DNA from 3 places in the Desulfobulbus oralis genome. Region 3 is predicted to be linked to each of the others. Evidence: riboswitches for the same ligand, from Rfam matches in the RefSeq annotation. Region 3 holds a riboswitch; each other region holds the start of a gene.
What was found. Region 3 has a riboswitch for cobalamin ahead of CAY53_RS08620 (ribonucleoside triphosphate reductase). Riboswitches for the same ligand answer to the same signal wherever they lie in the genome.
Positions count from the first base shown of each region.

Region 1: it holds a riboswitch for cobalamin, as region 3 does, so the genes downstream of both, CAY53_RS04730 (methylmalonyl-CoA mutase family protein) here and CAY53_RS08620 (ribonucleoside triphosphate reductase) in region 3, are expected to answer to the same signal.
Region 2: it holds a riboswitch for cobalamin, as region 3 does, so the genes downstream of both, CAY53_RS05780 (MATE family efflux transporter) here and CAY53_RS08620 (ribonucleoside triphosphate reductase) in region 3, are expected to answer to the same signal.

Region 1 covers NZ_CP021255.1:1,068,187-1,070,382, reverse strand. Annotated here, with positions in the region: gene CAY53_RS13725 (RHS repeat-associated core domain-containing protein) at 1-248, opposite strand, end outside; partial or broken gene CAY53_RS14075 (IS30 family transposase) at 284-403, shown strand; cobalamin riboswitch at 1,043-1,246, shown strand; gene CAY53_RS04730 (methylmalonyl-CoA mutase family protein) at 1,358-2,196, shown strand, end outside.
Region 2 covers NZ_CP021255.1:1,300,002-1,302,197, forward strand. Annotated here, with positions in the region: gene CAY53_RS05780 (MATE family efflux transporter) at 1-1,208, opposite strand, end outside; cobalamin riboswitch at 1,361-1,569, opposite strand; gene CAY53_RS05785 (DUF438 domain-containing protein) at 1,743-2,196, opposite strand, start outside.
Region 3 covers NZ_CP021255.1:1,943,238-1,945,433, reverse strand. Annotated here, with positions in the region: gene CAY53_RS08630 (CBS domain-containing protein) at 1-218, shown strand, start outside; cobalamin riboswitch at 495-689, shown strand; gene CAY53_RS08620 (ribonucleoside triphosphate reductase) at 842-2,196, shown strand, end outside.

The sequences.
Region 1 (2,196 bases), 880 kb from region 3:
TCGTATTCCCGAAGCGCCACCGGCTCCTGCCCCAGCCAGACATATTCCCTCAGTACCCTGCCGTTCCCGGCAATCTCCGCAAGCAGACGGCTCTCCAGATCATACAGATAGTACGTGGTCTTCGCACCCACGGTCTTCCGAACACGACGGTTCTGGCTGTCATAGCCGTAGCCGGCTAGCTCCTGACCGTTCCGCCGGACTGTTTTCAGACGACCAAGAGCATCCCAGCCGAAGCTGCGCAGCCCCATCCGACAGCAACCGTCATATCGTCGAAGACAAGATCACGGAAGAAATACTCCGCAACGTCGCAGAACGGTTGAATAACCGGCCGCGCAAATGTTTACACTACCAGACTCCCGCTGAGGTTTTTAACCAGGCCCTCACCGGTGCATTTGCAATTTGAATTCACCCCGGCATGTGGAAACCCTTTGCCGTTTTTGATTTCCTTTGGGCCCTGCTCTTTGTCATGGCCTATGTGCGTCTGGGAAAAGACGACACAGCACGGTAAAAGCGGCATTGTTGCCTTTTAGCAGCCCGTTGAAAAACCATGTTTTTGGTTCCAGGCTACAGGAGTTTCAAATTCCAAGTAGCAAAGAATCAGTGAGTTGCTCCTCTGCCTGACACAGTTTTTTCCTCGCAATACGTATTGCTGCGACTCTTTCAACGGGCTGCCATGGCACTACGGCCTTTCTCATTCAGCACAGGGAAGAGCCATTTCAAGTCCGCGCCGCACTGTTTCAGGCATACCGTTTCAGCCTCTTGCCGGGCCCGCACCTTTTGGCTTGCTGTTTTATCCGAATTATGGCTTGCTAATGTTCAGCTTCTTCTTTTCCGGCGCCCGTTTCCGGTCGTATCCTGTGCGGGTGGCGGGGCGGCAGGTTCCGATGCAGCAATCCGGGCCGACACGCTATCGTTGAGCCCGATTCCAGAAAGGAGCCGCCAAATCGAAACAACCCCGGATCTTTTTGTTCCGGCCTTTGTTGACGGCACATCCGACCATCTCACTTCAAGGAGGCACAAACGGCCGGCCGCACGGCTGGCTCCAAAAAATGCAAAAAGCGGTGTCGCCGGCTGTGAGCTGACCGGCGGTGAAAAGGGAAAACGGTGCAAATCCGTTGCGGTCCGGCCGCTGTATCCGGGGACAAAGCGCTCTTTTGTGCCACTGACCACCAATCCGGTGGCCGGGAAGGTTCGGCGCGAAGGATGATCCGGAAGCCAGAAGACCTGCCGTTTTTTGAGATCAGTTCAGACGGCCCGTGTTTCCGTTTGTTGATCGACATGCGTTTTCGCAGGCGATACAGACACTCGTGCGACGTCCCGGACGGGGCAAGCGCCACATCACAAACAGGAGGTAGCAATGGGATCGACACTGGATATCCTCAAGGATTTCCCACCGGTCACCAAGGAAGAGTGGCGGGCCAAGGTGGAAGCCGATCTGAAGGGCAAGCCCTTTGAAAAGCTGATCAAAAAAACGTACGAAGGCATCGATATTCAGCCTCTTTACCTGCAGGAAGACCTGGAAGGTCTGGCCTATGTGGACAGCCAGCCCGGCGAAGCGCCCTTTGTCCGCGGCATCAGGGCTTCCGGTGCGGTTAGCATGCCATGGCAGGTGTCGCAGGAACTGCGCAGCGCGGATCCCGCCGAATGGAACAAAACCGCGAAGCACGCCCTGCAAAAGGGACAGACCAGTCTGAACATTGTCCTGGACGAAGCCACCCAGAACGGCTTCGATGCCGATAATGCGACCGCGGAAACAGCGGGCAGGGATGGGTTGTCCCTGAACACCCTTGCGGATGCGGAGCTGGCCTTCAGGGATATTGATCTGACCGCGCAGGAATGCCGTCTGGCCACCGGCCCATCCGGCCTGGCCGCCACGGCCCTCCTGGCGGCGCGGATCCAGGCGGCCGGGCAGGACACGGCCAAACTGCGCGGCAGCATTTCGGCCGACCCCCTGGGCACGCTGGCCCGCACCGGTACCCTGCCGCTGTCCCTGGAAAGGGCCTATGCCCACATGGCGGCTCTGACCCGCTGGGCGGCGGCCACAGCGCCCAATCTGCGGACCATCGCCGTTGACGCCAGCGCCTATCAGGAGAGCGGGGGCAGTGCGGTGCAGGACATCGCCAGCGCTCTCGCCACCGGCGCCGAATATCTGCGCGAGCTGGACAAGCGCGGCATTGCGGCTGAAACCGCGGCCCG
Region 2 (2,196 bases), 640 kb from region 3:
AGCAGCGGAATGAGCGTAAAGACCAGAACGAGAAAGATCAAAAGCGCCGCGATCGTTGAATTGCGGATGGGCGCCGTGCAGGTGGCGCCGGAGAACAGGCCGTACCAGACCAGACCGGGAGCCATGGCCGGCACATAGAGGATCAGATAGAACATGTATTGGCGGCACAGGCCCAGCACCTGTTCCAGATCGGTGAAGCAGCGCAGGATCAGGTTGGGGCCAAGCAGCAAGAGCAGCGCCAGCGCCGCGCCCAGCCAGCACATGCTCCGCGCCGCCACGTTCCTGCTCTCGAAAAAGGCCGCCCGGTTCCGGCTGCCCACAGATCTGCCGGCAAAGACCGAAGCGGCATTGGCCAGGCCGTCGAAGAGCGAGGCCATCAGATACTGCAACTGGAAGAGAATGGCGTTGGCGGCCAGCACATCCGAGCCCATGCCCGCGCCCCGGGCGACAAAGATGTTGGTCATGGTCATCAGGCAGAGGGTGCGGATAAAGAAGTCGCCGTTGACCGCGAGTATTTTTTTGAGCCCGGCAGGATCCCCGATCCTGTGGGCGTGTTGGGCAATCATGGAGCGGGGAATCTGCCTCAGTACAAAATGGCAACCCAGCAGGAAGGAGAAGATCTGGGCGATCAGGGTTGCCGCCGCCACGCCGGACACGGCCAGGTGGAGGCCCAGCACAAAGAGCAGGTCCAGAAGAATGTTGAGGATATTGGCCCCGATCTGCAGCACCAGGACATGTCGCACAAGGCCGCGGCCCATGAGCCAGCCGAGATTGACATAATGGATCAGCACCAGGGGGGCGCCCCAGATCAGGATATGAAAGTACTGGCTGGCGCAGCGGGCCACATCGGGCTCGGCATGGTAGATGGCCATTGCGCCCCGGTGCAGGGGCAGTTGGCAGATGGTCAGCGTGAGGCCGATCAGCGTGGCGATGCAGAGCGGCCGGAGCCAGGAGCAGACCATGTCTTCCGGCCTGTTTTGCCCCAGGCTCTGGGCGGAAAAGCCGGAGGTCGCGACCCGGAGAAAGCCGAAAAGCCAGTAGATGGTGTTGAAGATGACCGTGCCGACCGCTACGCCGCCGATAAAGACCGGACTGTCCAGACGGCCGACAACCGCGGTGTCCACCGCGCCCAGAAGGGGCTGGGTCATGGTGGCCAGCATAAAGGGGATGGCAAGACGCAGATAGCGGCGAAGAGAGATGGATTCCATGACAGAACAGGCTGTTGGGCTCTCTATCTTTGCAGCGGCCGATTCGGAGACTGCCACCCGCGGAAAAAGGGACAAAAAAACCCGGACCGTCTGCACGATCCGGGATGCCCTTTTCTCCTCGAATGAAGCGCGCAGCCTCTTGTCCGCGGAGGCGCGTGTGCTGTTTTCAGGCAGGTCTTCTGACTCCCGGCTCATCCTCCCATTACGTCTTCCCGTTGCTCCCGATCAATCTGGCCAACAGTGACTTTTGTAATGTTCGTCCCCGGTTACAGCGGCGGGCCCGTCCCGGATTTGCACCGGGTTCCCATTTTCAGCCCGTCCGCGCCGGCGGAAACGGGCCACCTGAAACATTGGGTCGTCATCACGACCTGTTGATTCCCCCATACCCGTTTTCCTCCAGGCTGTCAAGAAAGGACAGGCATGGAACCGGGAAATGCAACTACGGCGCAGACCCGAAAAACAAAAGCATCTGGACTCCCCGGTTTTCCGGCCCTGCGAACCGGGGGCAGCCCGCACGGCCGCCCTGGCTGTCCATCATCCCTTGACGAAGTGCTTTTTGATCGCATCCATCTGCTGCACGCACTCCATGGTGCCGATGAACCGGCCCTTCCGGTCGCGCACCGCCATGTAGCGCACGAGGAAGGAATGGCCCTGTTTCTCCATCCACACGTCCATGGTGTCGCGGGCGCCGCTTTTGAAATCTGCGATGAGCCGGCGCACCATGGCCTCGATTTTGGGCGGGTGGCAGAGATAGACTTCCCGGTCCAAGGCTGCCAGCGGCCTTTTGAAGAACTTTTCACCCTCGTTGAAGTAGCGGTTGATGTCGTTCGCGTCCACGAAGGTGATTTCCAGCGGGAGGGTGTTCAGCATGGCGCCGAGCTGTTCCACCGTGAGGTGCCCGCTCGGCAGCACGATTTCACCCGCTTCGGCCGCAGCTGCATTGCGCAGTGCAGGCGAGTCCTTCCAGATGGGCGCGTCTTCCGCCCGC
Region 3 (2,196 bases):
TCATCGGCCAGATTCGGGATACCGGCGTGCGCATTGCCACCGTGCAATCGACCCTGTCGGAGGACGACAAAACGCGCGAAGTCCTGATCTGCTTCTGGTCGGACGACGAGGCGGAGGAAAGCAGGGCCCTGGAAAGCCTGCGAGAGCTGCCCTGCGTGCGCTATTGGAACCGCGGGGGCGAGGTCTATCTGCGCGACCAGCCTGACTTCGCCAAATAGCGAAGCGCTGGCATGGCCGGAGCGATGTCAACCGGCCATGCCGTCTTTATTATGCCCTGGCTGGAAGATCTGGCCGGGGCTTTTTGCTTTCCGCTTTTCGCCATGACCTCTGCCGGCAGCGGAGAGCTGCACGCACGCGGAGAGCCTCAGTTTTTCTGCACCTTTGGCGCGCATGGCCCCTTGTTCATCATCCGGTCAGGGGTGTTTCCTGCCAGATAAAAAGGCATTGACGCGATATATAGTACCGTGGTATCTAGTCTCCACTATATATGGAGATCTACCGCATCTAGGCACGGTGCCCGCAAGGGCCTGAAAGGGAAGAGGGGTGAGGCCGGCCATCAGGCTATGCCCCCGCGGACCCGCCGCTGTGAGCGAGGACAAAGGGCTGCCACGTCACTGATCATGCGATCGGGAAGACTGCCCGGAGGACGATTCGCGAGCCAGAAGACCTGCCGCTGCCTGACGTCGCAGACCAACCCCTCGGGAACTGGGGGTGTGGGACTCAGCAAACAGAGTGCAAAAAACATTCGCCTGCCCTGCTGGCGCCTGCTTTTTTTCTGCATCCGCACTCTGTGCTGCCACCTCGCTCCTTTTGCCCGCATCCCTACAAAAGGAGCCCTGCCATGCAGCCATTTTCAGCCGTCTTTTCCGCGGGGGACACGCAGCCGCCCGTTCCCGACCAGGTCATCCGCCGGACCGGTGCGGTCGTCCCTTTTGACGAAGGCAAGATCCAGAAGGCCCTGCTCAGGGCCGGCCGTGCCACCGGTGAATTCGATGCCGAGGAGGCCTGGCTCCTGACCTGGCAGGTGCTCAAGGTGCTGCGGCACCGCTTCACCGGCGCCAGCCCGCATGTCGAGCAGATCCAGGACATTGTCGAGCAGACCCTGATTGCCGCCAACCATTTCGCCACGATGCGCGCCTACGCGGTCTACCGTGAGCAGCGCAGCAAGCTGCGGCAGGACAGGAAAACCGTGGTGGATGTCTCCGCCTCGATCAACGAGTACCTCGACCAGTCCGACTGGCGGGTCAATGCCAATGCCAATCAGGGCTACTCCCTGGGCGGCCTGATTCTCAACGTCTCCGGCAAGGTGACGGCCAACTACTGGCTCAACCACGTCTATCCCCCGGAAATCGGCGCAGCCCACCGCGACGGCAGTCTGCATCTCCACGATCTGGATATGCTTTCCGGCTACTGCGCCGGCTGGTCTCTGCGCATGCTCCTGAGCGAAGGCTTCAACGGCGTGCCCGGCAAGATCGAGGCCTCTCCACCCAAACACATGTCGAGCGCGGTCGGGCAGATCGTCAACTTTCTCGGCACCCTGCAGAACGAGTGGGCCGGGGCTCAGGCCTTCAGCTCCTTCGACACCTATATGGCGCCCTTCGTGCGCAAGGACAGGCTCTCTTTCGAGGAGGTCCGGCAGAACATCCAGGAGCTGATCTTCAACCTGAACGTGCCCTCGCGCTGGGGCACGCAAACCCCCTTCACCAATCTGACCTTCGACTGGACCTGCCCGGATGACCTGAAGCCCCAGATCCCGGTGATCGGCGGCAGGGAGATGCCCTTCAGCTACGGCGAGCTGCAGGAGGAAATGGACCTGATCAACCGGGCCTATATCGAGGTCATGACCACGGGCGATGCCAGGGGACGGGTCTTCACCTTCCCGATCCCGACCTATAACATCACCCCCGACTTCCCCTGGGAAAGCGAAAATGCCGAGCGCCTCTTCGCCATGACCGCAAAATACGGCCTGCCCTATTTCCAGAACTTCATCAACTCGGAACTCAGTCCCAACATGGTGCGCTCCATGTGCTGCCGTCTGCAGCTCGACCTTAGGGAACTGCTCAAGCGGGGCAATGGCCTCTTCGGTTCGGCCGAACAGACCGGGTCCATAGGCGTGGTGACCATCAACTGCGCCCGGCTGGGCTATGAACACCAGGGGGACGGGGCCGGGCTGTACCAGCGCCTCGACCACTTGCT